Linked DNA regions of Phytohabitans rumicis. The protein of the gene in region 1 interacts with the protein of each later gene in a pairwise test. Links are inferred from orthologs where the notes say so. Each region holds a gene or a part of one and is shown in the gene's direction. Other genes may lie near its edges. The genes, in order: rlmB, tsaE and Prum_RS15880.

Region 1 (10,232 bases):
GCCGGCCGCCCGTTGTCGCTCACGCCGTCAGCGTACGAGAGCGCGTTTTCTTAAGTCTTCATGAAAGGGCTTTTCACTATTGAACCTTTGCCGCAACCTGCTGGGAGCACATTGGGGGGATTCACCGGAGGTAATGCGTGGCGTCAAACGTTGCCCAGCGCAGGCGCGTGCTGCTGGGCGGGGCGGTCGTGGGCGTGGTCGGCATCATGGGGGCCGTCGGGACGTTCGCGTTCGCGGAAACAACCTCGTTCAGCACGGATTTCTCCAACGGCGCGGCCGGCTGGTCGAAGTCGGGCGGGACCTGGGCGGTCGCCACCGACGGCACGAACAGGGTCTATCAGCAGTCCAAGCTGGACAGTGAGCAGGCCCGGGTCTTCGCCGGCGAGGCGGACTGGGCCGGGTACGCCGTACAGGCTCGGGTGAAGCCGACCGGCTTCGGCACCGCGACCGGCTACGCGGGCATCGCCGCCCGCGCCCAGGGCGCCACGAGCTTCTACCGGCTGGTCCTGGTCAACGGCGGCCGGGTCGAGTTGCAGGCGGTCAAGAGCGGCGCGTCGACCGTCTTGTCGAGCGCCGTCGTGCCGGTGACCCCCGGCGCCTGGTACACGCTGCGGGTCGAGATGTCCGGCAGCACGATCCGCGGCTCGGTCGACGGCAAGGCGGTCGTCTCGGGCAGCAGTGGACTCTTCGCGACGGGGCGGATCGGGCTGACCACCGGCCACGCCACCGCGGACTTCGACGACGTGGCGGTGTCCGAGGTCGGCGGCCTGCCCGCGCCCACGACCGCCGCCCCGACGACTGCGGTGCCGGCCACCGCCGTACCCACGACTGCCGTCCCGACCACGGCGGCCCCGACCACGGCCGCGCCCACGACGAACGCCCCGGCCGCGTGGCCGGAGCCGACCGACCAGGTCAAGGTCGACGACACCATCGAGGTACCCAAGAGCGGCCTGGACGGCAAACTCAAGCGCTACTACGGCATCGGCGACGGCGGCCAGAGCGAACGCCAGGATCCCATGTTCAAGCTCGCCGACGGCGCCGTGCTGGAAAACGTCATCATCGGCGCACCGGCCGGCGATGGCGTGCACTGCACCGGCTCCTGCACCCTGAAGAACGTCTGGTGGCAGGACGTAGGCGAAGACGCCGCCACGTTCAAGGGCGGCGCCTCGGCGACCTATCTCGTCGACGGCGGCGGCGCGCGGTCGGCGTCGGACAAGGTCTTCCAGCACAACGGCGGCGGCACCCTGACGGTCAAGAACTTCCAGGTGGAGGACTTCGGCAAGCTCTACCGCTCGTGCGGCAACTGCTCCACCCAGCACAAGCGCGCGGTGGTCTTCCAGGACGTCACGGTCACCGCGCCGGGCAAGACGCTCGCCGGCATCAACGCCAATTTCGGCGACACCGCCCGCTTCTCCGGCATCACGATCATCGGCGACGGCGCCGAGAAGATCGCGATCTGCGAGAAGTACAAGGGCGTCACCGACGGGGAGCCGACGAAGATTGGCAGCGGCGCGGACGGCACGAACTGTTTCTTTGCGACGGCCGACATCCAGTACCAATAGCCGCGCAGTTACCCTTGCAGGGTGACGCTACGCCTGTATGACACCGCCGCCAGATCGGTGCGGGACTTCGTCCCGCGAGAAGCCGGCCGGGTGGCGATCTATCTGTGTGGTGTCACCGTGCAGTCCGAGCCGCACATCGGGCACCTTCGCTCGGGGGTCAACTACGACGTCCTGCGGCGCTGGCTGCTGCGCGCGGGCAACGAGGTCACGCTCATCCGCAACATCACCGACATCGACGACAAGGTCCTGGCCAAGTCGATCGAGTACGGGCGTCCCTTCTGGTCGATCGCGTACGCCAACGAGGTGATCCTGGGCGCGGCGTACCGCACGCTCAACGTGCTGCCGCCGACGAACGAGCCGCGCGCCACCGGGCACATGACCGACATGTTCGAGCTGATCGAAAAGCTCATCGCCGACGGGCACGCGTACGCGGCGGCCGACGGGTCGGGCGACGTGTACTTCGACGTCCGGTCCTACCCGGCGTACGGCGCGCTCTCCGGCCAGCACCCGGACGCGATGCAGGCGCCCGACGACGGCCCGGCCCGGGCCAAGCGCAGTCCCAACGACTTCGCGCTGTGGAAGGGGCAGAAGGCCGGCGAGCCCGAGGACGCCACTTGGCCGTCGCCGTGGGGTCGCGGCCGGCCGGGCTGGCACATCGAGTGCTCGGCGATGTGCTGGCGCTACCTCGGCGCCGAGTTCGACATCCACGGCGGCGGGCTCGACCTGACGTTCCCGCACCACGAGAACGAGATCGCCCAGTCCCGCGCGGCGGGGCTGCCGTTCGCCCGCTACTGGGTGCACCACGCCCTGCTCAATCTCGGCGAGGCCAAGATGAGCAAGTCGCTCGGCAACGTCATCGACCTCGACCACGTGGCCTCCTTGGGGGTACGCCCGGTCGAGCTGCGCTACTACCTCGCCGAGCCGCACTACCGGTCCCGGATCGACTACTCCGACGACAACCTGCGCGAGAAGGCGGTGGCGTACCGGCGGATCGAAGGCTTCGTCAAGCGGGCCTCGGAGCGGGTCGGTGCCGTCCCGCTCGGCACGCCGGCGGCGGGATTCGTCGCCGCGATGGACGACGACCTCAACACCTCCGCGGCGCTCGCGGAGCTGCGCGAGGTCGTTCATGAGGGCAACGGGGCCCTGGACCGGGGCGACGAGGCCGCCGTCCGGGAGGCGCTCGGCAGCGTACGGGCGATGCTTGATGTGCTCGGCCTCGACCCGCTCGACCCCGCGTGGGGTGATGGCGGGCGCGGCGACGAGCTGAAGAGCGTCGTCGACGCGCTGGTGGCGCTGGCCCTCGACCAGCGTGCCCAGGCGCGTGCCCGCAAGGACTGGGCCGCTGCCGACGCGGTTCGTGACCAGCTTAAACAGGCCGGCGTCGTCGTCGAGGACACGCCGGCCGGACCGCGGTGGACGGTGGGCGATGGCAGGTAATTCTCAGCGGCGTGGCCGGCGGGTCACGTCGAAAAAGGGCGCGACCGGCGGCTCCGGCGGAAAGAACAAGGCCGGCCTGTCGGGCAAGGGCCGCACCCTGCCCGCCGACGAGCGGCCGTGGCACAAGGCGTACTCGGGCACGGAGAAGCTGCCCCAGCGCACCGCCTGGAAGCAGGACAAGGAGCGGCGCGCGGCGGCCGAGGAGGGCCGCGCGCCGAAGGCCGGCGTCCCGGGCACCAAGGACACCACGTGGGGGCGCGGCACCCAGGGCGTCAAGCCGACCAAGCGGGGCAAGGCGCCCGCGTCCCGGTCCGGCCCCCGGGTGGCGCCCGGTCGCCGGTCCACCCCGGCCAAGGGCACTCCGGAGCTGCTCGTCGGGCGCAACCCGGTGGTCGAGGCGCTGCGCGCCCGCGTGCCGGCGACCGCGCTCTACGTGGCTAACGGCATCGAGATCGACGACCGGGTCAACGAGATCATCCGCACCTCGGCCGACCGGGGCATCGCGATCCTGGAGATCAGCCGCGCCGAGCTCGACCGGATGACCGGCGGTGTGCTGCACCAGGGCATCGGGCTGCAGGTGCCGCCGTACGCGTACGAGGCGTTCGAGGACATGCTGGCCGCGGCCGCCGAGCATCCGGCGCCGTTGCTGGTCGCCCTCGACGGCGTGACCGACCCGCGCAACCTCGGCGCGGTGATCCGGTCGGCGGCGGCCTTCGGCGCGCAGGGCGTGTTCCTCACCGAGCGGCGGGCCGCGGGCATGACGGCGACGGCGTGGCGCACCAGCGCGGGCGCCGCGGCGCGGCTGCCGGTCGCGCAGGTCACCAACCTGACCCGGACGATCAAGGCATGCCAGCAGGCCGGCTTCGTCGTGGTCGGCCTCGACGCCGATGGCGAGACCGACGTGTACGACCTTGAGGCGGCCGTCGGCCCGCTGGTGGTCGTGGTCGGCTCCGAGGGGCGCGGGCTGTCCCGCCTCGTCGGGGAGACCTGTGACCTGCGGGTCAGCATCCCGATGGCGTCGACGGTCGAGTCGCTGAACGCCAGCGTGGCCGCCGCGGTGACGCTCGCCGAGGTGGTACGCCGCCGCAGCATGGCGTAGGGCGTACCGGGCGGGCGGGCTGCGTGGTCCCCGTAACATGCAGGGCCGGAACCCCTCACCCCCTCGGAGGAGCGGTAGATGGCAGGCCCGGCCAGCGGGTACGCCCTCGGCGTCGACATCGGTACGTCCAACACGGTCGCGGTGCTGCGCTGGCCCGACGGGCGTACGCGTCCCCTGCTCTTCGACGGCCAGCCGGTCATGCCGTCGGCGGTGTTCCTCGACGACGCCAGCCGGCTGCACGTGGGCCGGGACGCCCAGCGCCTGGGCCAGGCCGACCCGGCCCGCTACGAGCCGAACCCCAAGCGGCGGGTGGATGAGCCGGGCGTGCTGCTCGGCGGGCTGGAGGTGCCGACCGCGGACCTGCTGGCGGCCGTGCTGGGCGCCGTCGCCCGTACGGCGGTCGACGCGGTCGGGTTCCTGCCGCCCGCGGTGGTGACGTATCCGGCCGCGTGGGGAGCGCGGCGCCGGGACGTGCTCGTCGCCGCCATCGCCCGCGCCGGGTGGCCGCCGGTCGGCGGGGACACGGGTACGCGGATGGTGCCCGAGCCGGTCGCGGCGGCCCGGTACTTCGCCGAGGTGCTGCGCCGGCCGGTGCCGGTGGGCGCCTGCATCGCGGTCTTCGACTTCGGCGGCGGGACCCTGGACGTCGCCGTCGTACGCAACGAGGGCGCCGGCTTCGCGGTCATCGGCTCGGGCGGCGTCGCCGAGCTGGGCGGCCTCGACCTGGACGCGGTCCTCGTCGACCACCTCGGCCGGACGCTCAGCGGGACGCACCAGCAGGCGTGGCAGCAGCTCGCCCAGCCGGCGACCGCCGCGCAGTGGCGCAACCGGCGGCAGTTCTGGGACGACGTACGCGGGGCGAAGGAGATGCTGTCCCGCACGTCGGCGGCGCCGGTGCCGGTGCCCGGCGTCGAGCAGGCCGTGCACCTGACCCGGGAGGAGCTCGAACGGCTCGCCCATCCGCTGCTGCGCCGGGGCGTGTTCGCGGCGGCGGCGGTCATCGGCAACAGCGGGCTGGCGCCGAGCCAGCTCGCCGGGCTCTTCCTGGTCGGCGGCTCGTCGCGGGTCCCGCTGGTGGCCCGGCTGCTGCACGCCGAGCTGGGCATCGCCCCGACCGTGCTGGAGCAGCCCGAGCTGCCGGTCGCCGAGGGCGCGCTGTCCGAGATCCGGGCGGTGGCGATGGCGGGCGCCGGATCGGTGAGCGCACCCCCACCGCCGGCAGCGGCGGAGCCGTTCGAGACGACGGTCCCGCTCTCTCCACAATCTCCGCCGGCGGCGCCGGCGCCCCCGATCACGCCGCGCCGGCGTCCGGTGCTGTGGATCGCGGCCGCCGCCGTGGTCGCCCTCGCCGCGGTGGTCACGGCCGCGGCGCTTTATCTCACCGGCGGCGGGTACGACGACATCGACTTCCAGGCGTCGGTGACCGAGCTGGGCCGGGTCAAGGGCGGGGAGGACTACACGTCGAACGTCTACACCGGATTCGTCGGCGACCACGCCTACTACGCGTACGAGCGGAAGGACCTGCGGCTGGAGATCGTCGCGGTGGACCCGCCGTCGCTGAAGGAGCGGTGGCGCAAGCAGACGAAGACCACGGCCGACCGGTGGGCCGGGATCACCGTGCTGCCGGACGCCGTGATCGCGTACGCGGACCCGACGACCAGCGAGGCGATCAAGGACATGATCGTCCTGGACCCCGAGACCGGGGACGAGATGTGGAAGCGGCCGTACAAGACCGAGGACCGCCTGTACTTCGTCGGGGACATCGTCGTGTTCGACGATTCGGCGCAGAGCCGGCTGCTCGGGCTGGACATCGAGACCGGCAAGGTCAGGTGGGAGAAGCCCAACCCGCGTACCGGCGGCGGCGACGCGGGCACCACGGTCTACCAGGTGCAGACCGTCGAGGACGTGTCCGGCCCGTCCGACGTGCGGGGCACCCCGTTCGCCCAGCGGCTGGACGACGACAAGCGGATCGTGCAGATCGCGGCGGACCGCTCCGCGCGGGTGATCGACGCGACCAACGGAAACGTGCTCAAGAGCCGCAACAACGTGGCGGACCTCGACGACCAGGTGATGGCGTACAACGGGTGGCTGGTGGTGGCGTCGGACGACGCGGGCGGCTATCGGCTCTCGGGATACGACCTGGACAGTCTCGGCGACCCGAAGAGCCTCTACACGGCGCCGGACCCCGACCGGGACCTGGACCTCCTGGCGATGTGCGGCGAGCTGCGTCTGTGCCTGTTGGACAGCGGCGGCTCCGGTGCGGAGTCCACCAACGTCGTCGCGGTCGACCTGGACAAGGGTGGCCAGCTGTGGCGCAAGCCGGCGCCCAAGGCGGAGATACTGATCCACTTCGGCGACCAGGTGGCGGTCCGGAGCGTGAGCGGCGAGTACCGGTCGCGCATCCTCGACCCGTCCGGGAACGAGCTGCTGAGCCGCGAGGGCGCGGTCGCCCGCATCGACGGCGGCAACCTGCTCTTCCTCGACTCCTCGACCGAGTCGGTCGGCGACTACGGGGTGGCCGGGCTGCACGCCGGCGCGAAGGAGCCGGACGAGATGGGCAACCTCAACGACGTACGCTCCAGCGGCTGCAAGTGGAACGCGAAGTACATCGTGTGCCCCGGCGAGTACGACTTCATGATCGGCCAGTTCGCGAAGTGAGCCGGGAAAAGCGGGGAGCTAGCCGGCCAGCACCGCGTTCGCCTGGTTGAGGAACTGGTCGGCGGCCTGCCGGGGCGACTTCGCGCCGGTCTGCACGCTCTCCGCAGCCGCGGTCAGCAGCGTACGGATCTTGGCGTGCCCCTTCGGCGGCGGTGCCGGCGCGGCGCCGAACCGTGGCGTGATGGCGTTCTCGAACGCGATGGTGGCGCGGGCCGTCGGGTCGGTCAGCGACTCGCCGACCACCTTGCGGACGTCGGTGTTGGGGCTCAGGCCGCGCTCGGTGCCGAGGATCTTGCCGGCCTCCGGGTCGTTGACCAGGAAGTTGATCACGTCGACCACGGTGTCGGCGTAGCGGGTGCCGCGGAACACGGACCAGTACATCGAGGCGCGCGCCCATTGGCCCTTCGGGTCACCCGGGTACGACACGAGGGCCAGCTCGTCCTTGGTGCCGCGCTGCAGCTCCGGAAGCTGGTTGGACCACATGAACGAGGTGGCGGCGCGCCCGGTCGCCACGAGCTGCTTGGTCACGTCGCCGCCGTTCGCCTCCTTGATGACGGCCGCTCCGGGCGCCGCACCGCTGTCCCGGGCCTGCTTCCACATGTCGAACCAGGCGCCCAGGTCGGCGGCGGTGAAGCCCATCTGCTTTCCGGCGTACAGCTCCTTGCCCTGGGCGCGCAGCCACAGCCACAGCGCCTTGTAGTCGGCCGAGGGGTCCATCGTGCCGGCGACCGCGCCGTCGGTGCGGTCGGTGATCTGGGTCGCCCACTCGAAGAGCTGCTCGTACGTCATGCCGACCGAGGGCTCGGAAACGCCCAACCGCTTGACGAGGCTGCGGTTGTAGACCATCGCGGGGGTGTTCTCCGCGCCGGCCACACCGACCGTACGGCCGCCCACCTGGCCGTACTTGGCGAGGCTGTCGGGCAGCTTGGACAGGTCCAGCGCCCCGCTCGTCACGTACGGCGAGAGGTCGAGGGTGACGTTCCGTTCGGCGTACTCGGTCAGGTAGTTGTCGTCGATCTGGAAGAGATCGGGCCCGTTCGGGCCGGCGGCCTCGGTCGCCAGGTTGTCGTAATAGCCCTGGTTGCCCTGCCAGTGGTTCTTGAACGTCACGTTGGGGTGCCGCGACGTGTAGAGCTTGAGCGCCTGCTCGGTCAGCTCGGCCCGCTTCTCACCACCCCACCAGAAGACGTCGATCTCGACCTTCTGGTTTCCGGTGCCGGTGGGCGACGGGTCGCCACTGCATCCGGCCAGCGTCATCAGCAGCACCGCAGCCAGGACGCGCCCTGGGGCGTGGGTCATCCGCACGGAAGACGACACTATGGTCAGGAAAGCCGCCGGGCAACAGCGTGCAGGGCGAAGATGGCGTAGCCAGCGAGGACCGGGACGAGTACCGGGATGATCATCAGGCCCAGCGCCGCCACCAGCGCGATGACGCCGGCACCGGCCAGCACGGCGCGCGGCTGTGCCTGGCCGGTCCGCAGCGCGGCGCGGGCGGCGGCCCACCAACCCGCCGCGCCGCGCCGGCCGATCTCGACGACGGTCAGGCCGGCCAGGCCCGCCGCCGCGACAAGCAGCAAAAACGTGGGTACGGCGAGCGCGACCCCGCCCGGTACGACGCCCCGCGTGATGGCCGCCAGGTTGAGCACGAGCAGCACCACGCTGGCCAGGCCCACCAGTGTGGGCACGACTCCGGGCAGCAGCGCTCGGGCGAAGCGGCGCAGGGTGACCCGGACCGCCGGCCACCGCTCCTCGGCGGACCAGTCGTGCACGGCCGCGCTGGCGGTGGCGACCGCCGCGCCGGCGGTCACCACGCCGAGCGAGCCGACGGCCGTGAGGATCCCCAGCAGCGCCAGGTCGCTGGCGTTGCGGATGGTGTCGTACCAGCCGGGTTTCACCCCTTGATCCCGCTCGTGTTGATGCCCTCGACGAGCATCCGCTGGAACGCGACGAAGAACAGGAACACCGGCAGCAGCGAGAGCACCGACATGGCGAACATCGGCCCGATGGAACTCTGCCCGCTGGAGTCGATGAAGAGCGTCATCGCCACCGGCAGCGTGTAGTCCTGCAACTGGGACAGGTAGACCAGCTGCCGGAAGAACTCGTTCCAGGTCCAGATGAACGAGAAGATCGCGGTCGTCACCAGCGCCGGCCGGCTCAGCGGCAGGATCACGTACCGGAAGATGCCGAACGGTGTGGCGCCGTCGATCTTCGCGGCCTCGTCCAGTTCGCGCGGGATGCCGCGCATGAACTGCACCATCAGGAAGACGAAGAACGCCTCGGTCGCCAGGAACTGCGGCACGACCAGCGGCACGTACGGCCAGTCACCGCCGACCCAGCCCAACTGCTTGAAGAGGATGTACTGCGGGACGGTCAGCACGTGCTGCGGCAGCAGCAGCGTGCCGATCATGATGGCGAACCAGAAGCCGCGCAGCGGAAACCGCAGCCGGGCGAACGCGTACGCGGCGACCAGGCAGGAGGCCGCGTTTCCGACGACGGTCAGCAGCGCCACCATCGTGCTGTTGAGGAAGAAGCGGGCGAAGCTGACGTCGAAGTGGTTCCAGCCCTCGGTGTAGTTGCCCGGGAGAACTCGGTCGGCAGCAACCCGGTGTTGCTGACGATCTCCGTCTGCCCCTTGAACGACGTGCCGACCATCCAGGCGAGCGGGTACAGCACGATCGTCAGGATCGCCAGCAGGATCGCCGTACGCACGACTCCGCGGGCGAATCCCGAGCGGCGCCGCCGGGCCACCATTTGCGAATGCGCGACCATCAGCGATCCCCATCCGAGTAGTGCACCCAGAACCGGCCGGTGCTGAAGAAGACGGCGGTGATGATGCCGATGGCGACCAGGAAGACCCAGGCCATGGCGGAGGCGTATCCCATCTCGTACTCGGTGAAGCCCTTGATGTAGAGGTTCAGCGTGTACATCAGCGTGGAGTCGACCGGCCCGCCGGTGCCGTTGCTCAGCACGAAGGCCGCGGTGAACCCCTGGAACCCGTTGATCGTCTCCAGCACCAGGTTGAAGAAGATGACCGGGGACAGCATCGGCAGCGTGACGGAGCGGAATTTGCGGAACCACCCGGCGCCGTCGACCGACGCCGCCTCGTACAGCTCGGTGGGCACCTGCTTGAGGCCCGCCAGGAAGATGACCATCGGCGCCCCGAACTGCCAGATGGCCAGGACCATCAGCGTCTCCAGCGCATAGGTCGGGTCGTTCACCCAGGGCTTGCCCTCGATGCCGAACAGGCGCAGGAAGCCGTTGACCGCCCCGTCCCGGTTGAACATGTTGACCCAGACGATCGCGAGCGCCACGCTGCCACCGATCAGCGACGGCAGGTAGAACAGGCCGCGGAACAGGCCCACGCCGCGCCACGCCTTGTTGAGCAGCAGGGCGACGCCGAGCGCGACCGCGAGCTTGAGCGGCACCGCGATCAGCGCGAACGAGATCGTCACCGTGACCGAGCGCCAGTACGACGG
Region 2 (10,232 bases), 1.2 Mb from region 1 along the record:
TCAGCCATTTCGTGTACGCGGACGCGCCCGGCCACGAAACCATCGATCAGCAGCTGGACGTCTTCCACGAGGGTCTGGCGACCGCCGAGCGCCTCGGGGTGACCCCGCGCCTGCGACACATCGCCAACTCGGCGGCCACGCTCACCCGGCCCGACGCCCACCTCGACCTGGTCCGCCCGGGGATCGCGGTCTACGGGCTGACACCGTTGTCGCGGAGCGACACAGATCGGCTCAGCCCGGGGGAGCGCTTCGGGCTGCGGCCGGCCATGACCGCCCGCGCCCGGGTCATGCTCACCAAGCGGGTGCCGGCCGGCCAGGGCGTCTCGTACGGCCACACGTACCACACCGAGCGGGAGACGACGCTCGCCGTCGTGCCGCTCGGGTACGCCGACGGGGTCCCGCGGCACGCCTCCAGCAGCGGCCCGATCGAGCTGGGCGGCAAGGTACGCCGGATCGCCGGCCGGGTCTGCATGGACCAGGTGGTGCTGGACTGCGGCGACGACCCGGTCGCGGCCGGCGACGTGGCCACCCTCTTCGGCACCGGCGAGCACGGCGGGCCGACCGCCGACGACTGGGCCGAGGCGGTCGGCACGATCAACTACGAGATCGTCACCCGCTTCGGCAGCACCCGCGTGCCACGCGTCTACACCGGCGCCGGAGCTCCCGCATGAGCCGCCTCGGCGCGCTGGCCAGCCAGTCGATGCGCAAGCGCGCCGGCCTGCTCGGCGCGGTGGTCGGCGTCGCCGCGGTCGGGGTCGCGGCGGGCGTCGTGGCCGAGCGCGCGCTGGTCCGCCGCTCGAAGCGCGGCACCACCGACCGGTACGCGGATGAAGACTTCGGCCAGCAGGCGTACGACGAGTCGACCACGGTCACCACCGCGGACGGCACCGACCTGTACGTCGAGATCGTCGAGCCGGCCGACGGCGTCGAGTTGGACGCCCAGTTCGCGGCCAGCGTGACCGGCGCGGGTTCCTCGCTCGAACCGACCCTGGTCTTCGTGCACGGCTTCTGCCTGGACATGGGCACGTTCCACTTCCAGCGCAAGGAGCTGACCCGCCGCGGGGACTACCGGATGGTCTTCTACGACCAGCCGGGCCACGGCCGTTCCGGCAAGCTGGAGACCGGCGAGTACGAGCTGCCCGCGCTCGCCGAGGCGCTGCACGCGGTGATCGACGAGACGGTGCCGGACGGCCCGCTGATCCTGATCGGGCACTCGATGGGCGGCATGGCCGTCATGGCGTTCGCCGAGCGGTACCCGGAGCTCTTCGGCGACCGGGTGGTGGCCACGGTGCTGATGGCCACGTCGGGTGGCCGGCTGGAGGAGACCAAGTTCGGCCTGCCCGCCCTCATCGCCCGCGCCGGTACGCCGTTGCTGCCGCTGGTCAACAGCGCGACCCGGCTCAGCGGCGGGGTGATCGACCGAGCCCGCCAGGCGTCGTCCGACCTGGCCTGGCTGCTCACCCGGCGGTACGGCTTCGGCAACCCCCGGCCCAGCCCGGCATTGGTGTCCTATGTGGAGGACATGAACTCCCGCACGTCGGCCGAGACCGTCGCGCGGTACCTGCGTACGCTCTACACGCACGCGCGCTATCCGGCGCTCAAGGCGCTGCGAAACACGCCCACGCTCGTCATCGTCGGAGACAAGGACATGATCACGCCGGTGACCCACTCGGAGGAGATCGTCCGGCACCTGCCGGAGGCCGAGTTCGTCAAGGTGCCCGACAGCGGGCACGTCGTGATGCTCGAACACGCCGACGAGGTCAACGCCGCCCTCGTCGAGTTCTTGGAGAAGCTGACCGCGTGATCTCGCTACCCACCGTTGAAGACACAGAGGGCTTTGGCCGCCGGCTCGGCGGCGTGCTCCGCGCCGGAGATCTGGTCGTGCTGACCGGCCCGCTGGGCGCGGGCAAGACCGCGCTGGTGCGCGGCATCGGCGCCGGCCTGGGGGTACGCGGCGACGTCACCTCGCCCACCTTCGTCATCGCCCGGGTGCACCGACCCGACCCCGCGAAGGGTGGCCGTGTTGCGCTCGTCCACGCGGACGCCTACCGGCTAGGCTCGGCGGTCGACCCGCGTGCGGAGATCGACGACCTCGACCTGGACGCCTCGGTGGACGACTCGGTCACCGTGGTCGAGTGGGGCGAGGGCATGGTCGAGCAGCTGTCCGACGCGTACCTGGGGGTGCGCATCGACCGCCGCGACGACGATTCCCGCATGATCGAACTCGTGCCCAGCGGTGGTGACTGGGCGGCTCGCCTGGAGGGCCTGTGACGCTCGACCTGCTGGACCTGTTGCCGACCGATTGGCGTACGGCCGTCGAGCCGCACCTCGACCCGGCCCGCACGGCCGAGCTGGGCACCTTCGTCGCGGGCGAGTACGCGGCGCAGACCGTCTTCCCGCCCCAGGACGACCTGTTCTCCGCTTACCGGCTGTGCGCGCCCGAGCAGTGCCGCGTGCTGATCCTCGGCCAGGACCCGTACCACCGCGCGGGCCAGGCGCACGGACTGAGCTTCAGCGTCCGGCCCGGCGTGTCGGCGCCACCATCGCTGCGCAACGTCTTCAAGGAGCTGGCCGCCGACCTGGACGTACCGGTGCAACGCTCGGGGGACCTGTCCGGCTGGGCGGCGCAGGGCGTACTGCTGCTCAACGCCGTGCTGACCGTCCGCGAGGGCAAGCCCGGCTCGCACGCCAACCGCGGCTGGGAAGACTTCACCGACGCCACCATCCGCGCCCTCAACGCCCGCCCGGGCCGCGTGGTTTACCTGCTGTGGGGCGGGTACGCCCGCAAGAAGAGCGCCCTCATCACCAACCCCGACCACGTGGTCCTGGAAGCCGGCCACCCCAGCCCGATGAACCCGCGCGGTTTCCTCGGCAGCCGCCCCTTCAGCGCCACCAACAAGGCCCTGGCCGACGCCGGCCTCCTCACCATCGACTGGGCCGCGCTCTAGGAGTTGCAGCGGCCCCCTGCCGCCCCCGTCGCCCCTCGCCCCGCGCCCGTCGCCCTCGCCCGTCGCCCTCGCCCCGTCGATCAAGGGCAAACGGTTGTGCTTTGATCTCCAAACCACAGCCATATGCCCTTGATCGACGGGAGATCCCTTGATCGACGAGGTGAGGTGGTTTGGGCGTAGCTCGTGGGGAACGACCTTGGTATCTTGCGGCCCCCAGAGGGGCGCTGGGATACCAAGGTCCACGCAGGGCACCTGCTCGCTCGCCGATCAAGGGAATCCGCGTCGATCAAGGTCAAACGGTCGTGGATTGGAGATCAAAGCACGACCGTTTGTCCTTGATCGACGGGGCTAGGGCGACGGGCGGGGGCGAGGAGCGGGGCGTGGGAGCGGCGGCCAAGGGGCCGGATAGGGTGCATATCGTGCTCGTACTGGTGGTGGACTCGTCGACGCCCGCGGTGACGGCGGCGCTGGCGGAGGTCTCCGACGACGGCTTCGCGCTGCGCGCCCGGCGGCGAATCGTTGACGCAAAGGCGCACGGTGAGCTGCTCGCCCCGGCCGTCGATGCCGTGCTCGGTGAGGCCGGCGTGCGGTCGCGGGATCTCTCGGCGATCGTGGCGGGCGTCGGGCCGGGGCCGTTCACGGGGCTGCGGGTCGGCCTGGTCACGGCGGCCAGCATGGGTCAGGCGCTGGATGTCCCGACGTACGGCGTCTGCTCGCTCGACGCTGTCGGCCAGGTTGAGGGGCGGGTGCTGGTGGCCACCGACGCGCGGCGCCGCGAGATCTACTGGGCCGCGTACGACGGCGGCACGCCGTTGACCGAGCCGGCGGTTGACCTGCCGGCGGTGGTCGCCGAGCGGGTGGCCGCGCTGGGGGTGACCGCCGCGGTCGGCGAGGGCGCCCACCGGTACGCGGACGTCCTGGGCCTGCCCGTGCGCGACGAACCCCGGTATCCGCTGGCCGACGCGCTCGTGGCGCTGGCCGCCGAGCGTGTCCTGGCGAAGGCGCCGACCGAGCGCCTCACTCCGCTGTACCTGCGCCGGCCCGACGCGGTGGCGCAGGCCGCCCGCAAGCCTGTCCTGCGATGAAGGTAGAGCGTTTTCGCTGGTGGGACGTTGCCGAGGTGCTGGGCATCGAGGCGGACCTCTTCGGGCCCGAGCAGTGGTCGGCGGCGATGTTCTGGAACGAGCTCGCGAACAGCCACCACTACCTGGTCGTCCGCGACCAGACCGGCGGCGTGCTGGGGTACGCCGGGCTGGCGGTCCAGTCGCCGGCGGAGGCGTGGGTACAGAACATCGCGGTCCGGCGGGACGCCCAGCGGCGCGGCATCGGTCGGGCGTTGCTGGAGGCGCTGCTCGCCGAGGCGGAACAGCGCGGCGTCGGCAAGGTCCTGCTGGAGGTCGCGGTCGACAACGCGCCCGCGCAGAAGCTCTACGCGATGTACGGTTTTGAGCCGGTCGGGATCCGGCGCGGCTACTACCAACCGAGCAACACCGACGCACTCGTGATGATGAGAGATGACAGCTGAACCGCTAGTTCTGGGAATCGAGACCTCGTGTGACGAGACCGGGGTCGGGATCGTGCGCGGCCACACGCTGCTCGCGGACGCCCTGGCGTCCAGCGTCGACGAGCACGCCCGGTTCGGCGGGGTGGTGCCCGAGGTGGCCAGCCGCGCCCATCTGGAGGCCATCGTGCCGACGATGCGGCGGGCGCTGGACGAGGCCGGGGTCACGCTGGCCGACATCGACGCCATCGCGGTCACCGCCGGGCCCGGCCTTGCCGGGGCGCTGCTGGTGGGTGTCGCGGCCGCCAAGGGGTACGCGCTCGCGGCCGAGAAGCCGATCTACGGCGTGAACCACCTGGCGGCCCATGTGGCCGTCGACACGCTGGAGCACGGGCCGCTGCCCGAGCGGTCGATCGCGCTGCTCGTCTCCGGGGGCCACTCCTCGCTGCTGGAGGTGGACGACCTCGCCAACGGCGTGACCCCGCTCGGCGCGACGATCGACGACGCGGCCGGCGAGGCGTTCGACAAGGTGGCCCGGCTGCTCGGCATGCCGTTCCCGGGTGGACCGCCGATCGACCGCGCGGCGCGCGACGGCGACCGCGACGCGATCGCCTTTCCGCGCGGGCTCACCGCGCCCAAGGACCTGGAACGGCACCGGTACGACTTCTCGTTCTCCGGCCTGAAGACGGCGGTGGCCCGCTGGGTCGAGGCGCGCGAACGCGCCGGCGAGCCGGTGCCGGTCGCCGACGTCGCGGCGGCGTTCCAGGAGGCCGTGTGCGACGTGCTCACCGCCAAGGCGATCGACGCGTGCCGCGAGCGGGGGATCGAGACGCTGGTCATCGGCGGCGGGGTCGCGGCGAACTCGCGGCTGCGGGCGCTCGCCGAGGAGCGCTGCGCCAAGTACGGCATCGTGGTGCGGGCGCCGCGCCCCAAGCTCTGTACGGACAACGGCGCGATGGTGGCGGCCCTCGGTGCGCACCTCGTCGCGTCGGGCGTCGCCCCGAGCAGGCTGGACCTCCCCGCTGACTCGGCCATGCCGTTGACGATCGTGAGCGTGTAGTGTCCGGCGACGTGATCGTCCGGATGTGGGAGGTACGCGCCGAGCCGGCCCGGTTCGGCGAGCTGATCGCGTGGGTCTGCGACACGGCCCTGCCGCGGATCGAGGTCGAGCCGCTCCACATCGCCAGCGAGGTCTTCTCCTCCACCGACCACCGCCTCGTGGTCATCTCCAAGTGGCGCAGCGCGCCGGTGCCGCTCCCGGACCCGCCCGCCGGCCTCGCCGCCCGCCCGCCCCACACCTGGGACTTCGCCCAGGTGGACCGCTAGGAACTGAGCCCGCTACGAGATCCGTCCGGCGAAGGCCAGCACGATCTGCTGGATCGCGCCGACGTCGTCGCGCGCCACGAACGTGCGGCCACCGGTCACCTTGGAGACCTCCTGCAGCGCGTTCGCGTCGGCCTTCGGCCCCACCGCGATCCCGATGACCGGCAGCGGCCGGTCCGCTCGTACCGAAGCCTTGAGCCGGCTGGTGAGCTGGTCGAGCGTCAGCCCTTCCTCGTCCTCGTTCTTGCCGTCGGTCATGACGACGAGCACGTTCTGCGCGTTGGGCTGCCACGCCTGCAACATCCGCTGGTACGCGGCGGCGATCGTGTCGTACAGGCCGGTGCCGCCGCCCGCCCGCAGCCCCTGCACGGCGCCCGCGATGGCCTGGCGGCGGGGGACGCCGCGGACCGGGGCGCCGGCCGGGCCCGGGGCGACGAGTTCGCGGTAGTCGGTGGTCGCGGTCAGGTCGATCGCGAACGCCCAGAGCCCGACCGTGGTCTGGTTGTTGAGCAGGCTCGCACCGGTCGCCGCGGCCTTCTGCACCAACTGCAGCCGGGTCTGCTTCGTCCCGGGTACGGGGTCGTTCATCGAGCCGGACGTGTCCAGCAGGAGCAGCGCGTTGTTCGGGCGCTGGAGCACGCCCCACATGCCGAGCAGTTGGCTGAGACCCTGGGCGGTGGGCGTACGCTCCGGCGCGTTCACGGTGGCCCGGAAGCCGCGGTCGGCGGCGATCAGCGTGGTGTTCGGCGTGGCGTGCGCGGCGTCGCGGTAGCCGGCCGCCTCGTACGCCGCCTGGCTCTCCGGGCGCTGCAGGTAGGCGAGCAGGTCGGCGGCGGTCCGCTGGCGGATCTCGTCGACCCAGGACGCGCGCAGTACGCCGTACGGGTAGTCGGCGTACGCGACTCCCTCACGCGGGTACACCGGCACGAGCGGCACCTTCGGCTGGGTCGCGGCGTACCCGGCGAGGTCCCGCTCCAGGATCGGGAACGCCGCCGGGAGGTTGGCGGCGTCCTTGGTGGCCGTGTCGACGTACGACTGGAGCAGGGTCGCCGTGTCCTCGGCGCTGGTGGTGGTGAGCTGGGCGATCGACAAGCCGCCGAAGAGTTCGTCGTTGCCCATGGTCTGGTCGTTGTTCGGGTCGAGGACGGTGAGCGCCGTGACGAGCCCGGTGCCGGAGCGGGTCGGATCCGCCATGCCGATCCGCAGTGGACCCCACTCGGGGTGGCCGAACTGCGCCCACGTCTTGCCGCCCGCGAACGCGCCGACCAGGTCGGTCCAGCCGAGCTCCCGCTTCGGCCAGCCGAGCGCCTCGGCCATCGGCTGCTGCATGGCCATGACCGCCGGGGAGGTGGCCAGGCTCGGCGACTTGCCCTCCGGCAGGATGCCGGCCGCGTCCGGGCGCCCGGCGGCGAGCATGAACCAGGCGCTGAAGTCGGGGGCCCACACGTCCGGGCGGGGGCCGTCCCGGGCCTCGTCCCAGCCGGGCCCGAGCGAGGCGGCGACGGCGCTGGACGGCATGGCGCGGACGGTGGCACTGACGCAGCGGCCGTCGACGGTGGGTCCGGCGTCGTTCCACTGGTCGGTGAGCTGGTTGACGATCGGGTAGTGGTCCGGCGAGGCCACCACGCTGATCACCACGGGCGTACCGGTGCAGCCCTCTTCGCCGCCGGCGTACTGGAAGTAGCCGAAGGTGCCGCCGCCGACGAGAAGTGCCACGGCAGCCGCGCCCACGGCCATGCCCCGGCTGCGGTTGCCGCGCCGGTGCCGGAGTACAGAATCCGCCATTGGGCCTTCACCTATACCCATGTTGGTTGCACAGTGATACGAACATACGGGGCCGGGGGATGGGTTGGTGACCATGAAGGTCACAATCCTGCAGGCCAACCGTCATATGTGGGGGACGATCGCGGTGACTCGAACGGTGGGAGGCCGTTACAGGCTGTATGAGTTCCTGGCGAGCGGGGACACGGGCGAGGTGTGGCAGGCGCTGGATCTCGGCACCGACCGTACCGTCGCCGTGAAGATGCTCTACCCCGATCTCGCCGACGATCCGCGGCTGGTCGACCGGTTCCAGCGCGCCCGGACCGGGCTCACCGTGCTGTGGCACCCGAGCATCGCGCGGCTGCTGGACGTGGTCGTCGAGGACGGCGTACTCGCGCTGGTCAGCGACCTGGTGCCCGGCATGGACCTGGCACGGCGGCTGGCCAAGTCCGGGCCGCTCGACGCCGCCACCGCCTCGGCGGTGGCCGCCTCGGTGGCCGACGCGCTGAGCGCGGCGCACCAGGTCGGCATCGTGCACGGTGACGTCAAACCGTCCAATGTGGTGGTGCCGGCGGCGGGGAACGGGCCGGCGAGGGTGACCGACTTCTCGGTGAGCCTACTGGTACGCGCCGGCCGCCGGCACCCCGAACCGTTCGAGCGGCTCCGCTACCGCGCGCCCGAGGCGACCGACGGCGCGGTGCCGGCCCCGCCCAGCGACGTGTACGCCTTCGGCACGATGCTCGGCGAGATGCTCCCCGGCGACCCGCCCGCCCGGCTGCGCATGATCGCCGACGAGTGCGTGCGGACCGATCCCGGCGTACGTCCATCCGCGACCGAGGTCTGCCAGGAACTGCGCACGCTGGCGGCGCGCCTGGAGACCTCGCCGATGGGGCTCACCCCGTCCCGGGCGGCGCTGGGCGGGCCGCCCGGACCACCGTCCCGCGGCCAGCGGGTCCGAAGACCCCGGGGCTCCGCCTGGCTCTTCGGCAGCCCGACCCGGATGGCGGTCATCTTCGCCGTGGCGCTCGCCATGGTCCTCGGCGCCTTCGCGGCGACGCGGGCGCTGTGGGGCCCAGCCGGCGAGACCGGAGCGGGCGAACCGACCGGGGTGCCGGCCGCCGCGCCGGGCGGAGCCGCCTCGTCGGCCGGCTCGAATGCGCCGCCGCTGCCGGCCGGCGCCGCCGCGCACACCCGCGAGGGCGGCATCGAGTTCGTCCGGCACTGGTTCGACATGCTCACCCACGCCCAACAGACGGGCGACACCACGGACCTCGCGGCGATCACCAGCGCGGACTGCGCCGACTGCCGCGGCGTCACCGACACGATCAAATCCGCGTACGACAGCGGTGGCTCGCTGCGTGGCGGCGCGTACCTGGTGCGGGGCGTCACGACGAACAGCCTCTTCACCCTCGACCGCCCGATCTACGAGGCGACCATCGACCGGGGTCCACGCGCGACGCTCGACCGGACCGGTGTGGAGCGGGCCAGCCTGGCCGGCCTGACCGTCGCCAGCTGCCAAGTGATTCTGGAGTGGAGGGACGGCGGGTGGCGGCTGTTGAGCGTCCCCACGCCCGGCTGCGTCGCCTGAAACCCGGCGTACGCTGAGCGGGTGAGCGCGGACATACGGGCCTCCGACGACGACCGGCACCGGGTGGTGGACGCACTCCAGCGGCACACCGAGGTCGGCCGGCTCACCCTGGACGAGTTCGCCGAGCGGGTCAGCGTGGTCTACGCCGCCCGTACCCTCGGCGAGCTGGCCGCCGTCACCCACGACCTCCCCGTCGCCGCTGCGACCCCAGCCGACACCGGCCGGCGTGACCTGCTGATCCTCTTCGCCATCGCCGCGGCGGCCCTCGTCCTGCTGGGCCTCTACGTGGCGCTCTTCCGCTAGGGGGCGGCGTCCAGCGGGTCGGCCAGGAGGCGTTCGAAAGCCAGTTCGGCGGCGCCAACGAGGGCGGCGTCCTCGCCGAGTTGGGGGTGCGGAGCCGTACGTGCTCGCGGGCGGCGGTCAGGGCCATGGAGTTGAGCCGGCTGCGGACCTGGGCGGCGGCGGCCAGGTAGACGTCCCGCAGGGTGCCGCCGAAGATGACCATCTCGGGGTCGAAGATGTTGACCAGGTTGGCGAGGCCGAAGCCGAGCCAGTCGCCGACCTGGCGTACCGCGGCCTGGGCGGTGGCGTCCCCGCGCGAGGCCGCGTCGACGATGGCGAGCGCCGCGTCCCGCCCGCCGGTGAGGTCCCGGCCGGCCGCGTTCAGGAGCGCGTGGTCGCCGATCTCGGTCTCCCAGCAGCCGCGCGAGCCGCAGCCACAGGGCCGCCCGCCGGGGAGTACGACCATGTGGCCGACCTGTCCGGCTTGCCCGGCGTGTCCGGTCAGCCGCCGCCCGCCGACGATGATGCCCGCGTCCACGCCGGCGTCGCGCTGCAGGTAAATGACGTTGTCGCAGCCGACCGCGGCCCCGCGCGCGTGCTCGGCGAGGGCGGCGACGTCGGCCGCGTTGCCCACCACGACCGGCCGGTCGGCGCCCAGCTCGCCGGCGAGGGCGGCGCCCAGCGGCTCGGCCACGGCGGCGGCGTTCGCCCCGGCGCCAGCACTCAGCCCGGCCTTCCCGTCGGTGCGCCGCATCATCCGGGTGACGGAGACGCCGCCGCCGACGTACACGGCGCCGTCGAGGACGGACTGTTGCAGCTCCTTGACCAG
Region 3 (3,576 bases), 1.2 Mb from region 1 along the record:
CGGGGTGCTGCACGACAAGATCGTGTCGAACATCCAGGAGATCCGGGCCCGGGGCGCGCAGACGATCGTCATCGCCGAGGAGGGCGACGACGCGGTCGTGCCGTACGCGGACCACCTGGTCCGGGTGCCGCGCACGCCGACGCTGCTCGCCCCGCTGGTGACCACCGTGCCGCTACAGGTCCTCGCCTGCGAGATCGCCGCCACCCGGGGCCACGATGTGGACCAGCCACGCAACCTGGCCAAGTCGGTCACAGTGGAATAGCGGCCGCGCCGTTAGGGTAGGCGCGTGATCGTGTCTGTCGGCATCGACGTGGTCCTGGTCGACCGGTTCATCCGCGCGCTCGCCCGTACCCCGTTGCTGGCAGACCGGCTCTTCACCGAGGCGGAGCGGTTCACGGCGTCGGGCAACCCGCGCTCGCCCGAGTCCTTGGCCGCCCGGTTCGCGGCCAAGGAGGCGGTCGCCAAGGCGCTGGGCGCTCCGGTCGGGCTGCGCTGGCACGACTGCGAGATCGTCACCGACCCGGACGGCCGGCCGTGGCTCACCGTGTCCGGCACGGTCGCGGCGGTGGCGACCGACCGCGGGATCACTCGCTGGCACCTGTCGCTCTCCCACGACGGCGGCATCGCGTCCGCCATGGTGGTCGCGGAACGGCTCCCGGAGGACGTGAGGGCCCAGTGATCGTGGAGGCACAGTGAGGCATGCGTGGCGGGCCAACGACGTGCGGGCGGCCGAAGAGGCGCTGATGCGTACCGTGCCGGAGGGAGCGCTCATGGAGCGCGCCGCCGCCGGGCTCGCCCGCCGCTGCGCGCTCCTGCTCGCCGAGCGCGGCGGGGTGTACGGCGCCCGGGTCCTGCTCCTCATCGGTGCGGGCAACAACGGCGGGGACGCGCTTTTCGCCGGTGCCCGGCTCGCGGGCCGGGGCGCCGTCGTACGGGCGGTGCTGCTGGCGCCGGACCGGGTGCACCGGGCCGGGCTGGAGGCGTTCCAGCGGGCCGGCGGCCGGGTGGTGGACACCGTGCCACCGGACGTCGATCTCGCCGTCGACGGGATCGTCGGACTGGGCGGCTCCGGCGGGCTGCGCCCCAACGCGGAGGCGGCGGTCCAACTCCTGGCGGCCCGCCGTACGACGGTGGTCGCCGTCGACATCCCCAGCGGCGTGGACGTGGACACCGGTGGCGTCCGCGGGCCGGCGGTACGCGCGGATGTGACCGTCACGTTCGGCTGCCTCAAGCCGGCGCTGGTGGTCGGCCCGGCCGCGGCGTACGCGGGCGAGGTGGAACTCGTCGACATCGGGCTCGGTCCGTGGCTGAAGGCGGAACCGGCGCTGGCCGTACCCGAATGGTCCGACATCGTCTCGTGGTGGCCGAAGCTCGGCCCGACGTCGGAGAAGTACACGCGCGGCGTGGTCGGGATCGCGACCGGCTCCGCGACGTACCCGGGCGCCGCGGTGCTCTCGGTCGGCGGCGCCCTCGCCGGACCGGCGGGCCTGGTCCGGTACGCCGGCACCGCGGCGGGGCACGTGCTGCGCCAGCACCCGTCCGCGATCGCCACGAAGCGGGTCGCCGAGGCGGGCCGGGTACAGGCGTGGGTCTGCGGCTCCGGCCTGGGTACGGACGACGCCGCCGCGACCGAGGTGCGCTCGGTGCTCGCCACGTCGCTGCCGGTGGTGCTGGACGCCGACGCGCTGACGCTCCTGGTCAACGGCGCGATGGCCGACCAGTTGCGGGGCCGGGACGCGCCCATCGTGGTGACCCCGCACGACCGGGAGTTCGCCCGGCTGGCCGGCGGGGAGCCCGGCGACGACCGGGTCGGCGCCGCGCTCCAGCTCGCCTCCTGGATGAACGCGACCGTCCTGCTCAAGGGCGACCGCACGATCGTCGCCACGCCGGCCGGGAGCGCCTGGGCCAACCCGACCGGTACGCCGGCGCTGGCCACCGGCGGCACCGGCGACGTGCTCGCCGGGTTGCTCGGCTCGCTGCTCGCGGCCCGGCTCTCCCCGGAGCGGGCCGCGGTCGCGGCGGCGTACCTGCACGGCCTGGCCGGTCGTGAGGCGGCCCGGCGCGGTCCGGTGACCGCGCCAGACGTCGCCGCCGCGCTGAAGGACGTCGTCCCGCTGGGCGGAGCTACTTAGGTTTGGCGTATTCCGCGATCTCGCCGAAGTCGAGGGCCACGCATGCCTCGCTGCCGACCACCTCGGCGTCGTGTCCTGGTGGGATCGCGGCCACCTCGCCCGGCGTCAGCTCCTGCTCGCTGCCGTCGTTCATGTGGATCCGCATCCGCCCTTCCAGCACGTAGACGAGGTGCGAGACCTGACAGGAGTCCCCGCCCACGATCGGCTTGACGTTCTGTGACCAGCGCCAGCCCGGCTCGAACGTGCCTCGCGCTACCGTCCGGCCGCCGGCCATGACGAAGTCGGCGTATCCGTTGCCCTCGAACGGGCGCGTCTCGTCTGGCTTGTCAAAGGTCTTGACCTCGATGCCCTTCACTGCATCCACCCCCATAGATGTTTTGGAGCATGCCGGAGCCTCCCCAGCCCGGTTCCCCCTTGATGTGGTCCACGTCACATCCTGATCAGGAACGTAACCCTTGGTCATGGCGAGGTGTCAAGCCGTTGTCACTAGGCAGTTGCGGAAAGTGGCCGCACGGCCGATGACAGACTTCTCAGGTAGGGCGGCGGGCGCTCGCGGGCTGCACCGGGGACATTTCGGTCTCTTTGGCGAGGTAGTGCGGGCGCCGTTTGGTCTCGTAGTAGAGCCGGCCGATGTACTCGCCGATGATGCCGAGGATCATCATCTGGATGCCGCCCAGCCCGATCACGCTTACGATGATCGTGGTGTAACCGGGCATGTCGATGCCCCGCGCGAACGCGCTGATCACGACCCACGTCATGTACGTGACGGCCAGCAGCGTGAGCGCCAGCCCGCCGTAGATCGCCAACCGCAGCGGCCGGTTGTTGAACGACAGCAGCCCGTCCAGCGCGTAGTTGAAGAGCTTGCCGATCGTCCACTTGCTGCGGCCGCCCTGCCGGGCCTCGTTGGTGTACGCGAACACCACCGTGTTGAAGCCGATCCACGAGTACAGGCCCTTGGAGAAGCGGTTGTACTCGGGCAGCGAGAGCACCGCGTCGACGGCCCGCCGGGACAGCAGCCGGAAGTCGCCGGCCCCGTCGACCAACTGCACGTCGACCAGCTTGTTGACCATGCGGTAGAAGGTGCGCGAGGCGAGCGTGCGGAAGAACTGGTCGCCACGCCGGTCGCGGCAGGCGATGACCTGGTCGTACCCCTGCTCGAAGAGCTCCAGCATCCGGGGCAGCAGGTGCGGCGGGTGCTGCAGGTCGGCATCCATGATCACGACCGCGTCGCCGCTGGCCCGCTCCAGGCCGGCCAGCATCGCCGCCTCCTTGCCGAAGTTGCGGCTCAGCGACGTGTACCGGACCGAGCTGTCCCGAGCGGCGAGCCCGCGCAGCGCCACCAGCGTGCCGTCGTCGCTCCCGTCATCGACGAACACGATTTCGATCTCGGCCCCCAGCGAGGCGGTGGCCGCCGTCACAGCAGCGTGGAGCCGCTCAACGGAAG

What was found.
Region 2: the proteins of rlmB (region 1) and tsaE interact in binary tests that used the Escherichia coli proteins (3 or more experiments, as listed by UniProt). The link is inferred for Phytohabitans rumicis from one-to-one orthologs.
Region 3: the proteins of rlmB (region 1) and Prum_RS15880 interact in binary tests that used the Escherichia coli proteins (3 or more experiments, as listed by UniProt). The link is inferred for Phytohabitans rumicis from one-to-one orthologs.

What each region holds. Positions count from the first base shown.
Region 1 is NZ_BLPG01000001.1:4,789,856-4,800,087, forward strand. Bases 2,044-5,043 are described here. They hold rlmB (23S rRNA (guanosine(2251)-2'-O)-methyltransferase RlmB), read left to right. Parts: upstream 2,044-2,988; coding sequence 2,989-4,098; downstream 4,099-5,043. Other genes in these bases: cysS (cysteine--tRNA ligase), read left to right, coding at 2,044-2,999; Prum_RS21575 (Hsp70 family protein), read left to right, coding at 4,177-5,043. In the rest of the region: Prum_RS21555 (helix-turn-helix domain-containing protein), read right to left, coding at 1-23; Prum_RS21560 (pectate lyase), read left to right, coding at 138-1,562; more of cysS, read left to right, coding at 1,584-2,043; more of Prum_RS21575, read left to right, coding at 5,044-6,756; Prum_RS21580 (ABC transporter substrate-binding protein), read right to left, coding at 6,775-8,055; Prum_RS21585 (hypothetical protein), read right to left, coding at 8,079-8,651; Prum_RS21595 (carbohydrate ABC transporter permease), read right to left, coding at 9,525-10,232. UniProt on the Escherichia coli protein: Specifically methylates the ribose of guanosine 2251 in 23S rRNA.
Region 2 is NZ_BLPG01000001.1:3,610,771-3,621,002, reverse strand. What follows is about bases 538-3,537. They hold tsaE (tRNA (adenosine(37)-N6)-threonylcarbamoyltransferase complex ATPase subunit type 1 TsaE), read left to right. Parts: upstream 538-1,803; coding sequence 1,804-2,271; downstream 2,272-3,537. Other genes in these bases: tsaB (tRNA (adenosine(37)-N6)-threonylcarbamoyltransferase complex dimerization subunit type 1 TsaB), read left to right, coding at 3,368-3,537; ung (uracil-DNA glycosylase), read left to right, coding at 2,244-2,948; Prum_RS15860 (alpha/beta fold hydrolase), read left to right, coding at 668-1,804; alr (alanine racemase), read left to right, coding at 538-671. Also shown: more of alr, read left to right, coding at 1-537; more of tsaB, read left to right, coding at 3,538-4,033; rimI (ribosomal protein S18-alanine N-acetyltransferase), read left to right, coding at 4,030-4,473; tRNA (adenosine(37)-N6)-threonylcarbamoyltransferase complex transferase subunit TsaD, read left to right, coding at 4,463-5,509; Prum_RS15830 (hypothetical protein), read left to right, coding at 5,521-5,775; Prum_RS15825 (substrate-binding domain-containing protein), read right to left, coding at 5,788-7,557; Prum_RS15820 (DUF6318 family protein), read left to right, coding at 7,631-9,121; Prum_RS15815 (DUF1707 SHOCT-like domain-containing protein), read left to right, coding at 9,143-9,424. UniProt on the Escherichia coli protein: Required for the formation of a threonylcarbamoyl group on adenosine at position 37 (t(6)A37) in tRNAs that read codons beginning with adenine.
Region 3 is NZ_BLPG01000001.1:3,621,564-3,625,139, reverse strand. Bases 1-2,912 are described here. They hold Prum_RS15880 (NAD(P)H-hydrate dehydratase), read left to right. Parts: upstream 1-692; coding sequence 693-2,132; downstream 2,133-2,912. Other genes in these bases: Prum_RS15870 (glycosyltransferase family 2 protein), read right to left, coding at 2,663-2,912; Prum_RS15875 (cupin domain-containing protein), read right to left, coding at 2,125-2,487; Prum_RS15885 (holo-ACP synthase), read left to right, coding at 287-679; glmS (glutamine--fructose-6-phosphate transaminase (isomerizing)), read left to right, coding at 1-262. Outside these bases: more of Prum_RS15870, read right to left, coding at 2,913-3,576. UniProt on the Escherichia coli protein: Bifunctional enzyme that catalyzes the epimerization of the S- and R-forms of NAD(P)HX and the dehydration of the S-form of NAD(P)HX at the expense of ADP, which is converted to AMP.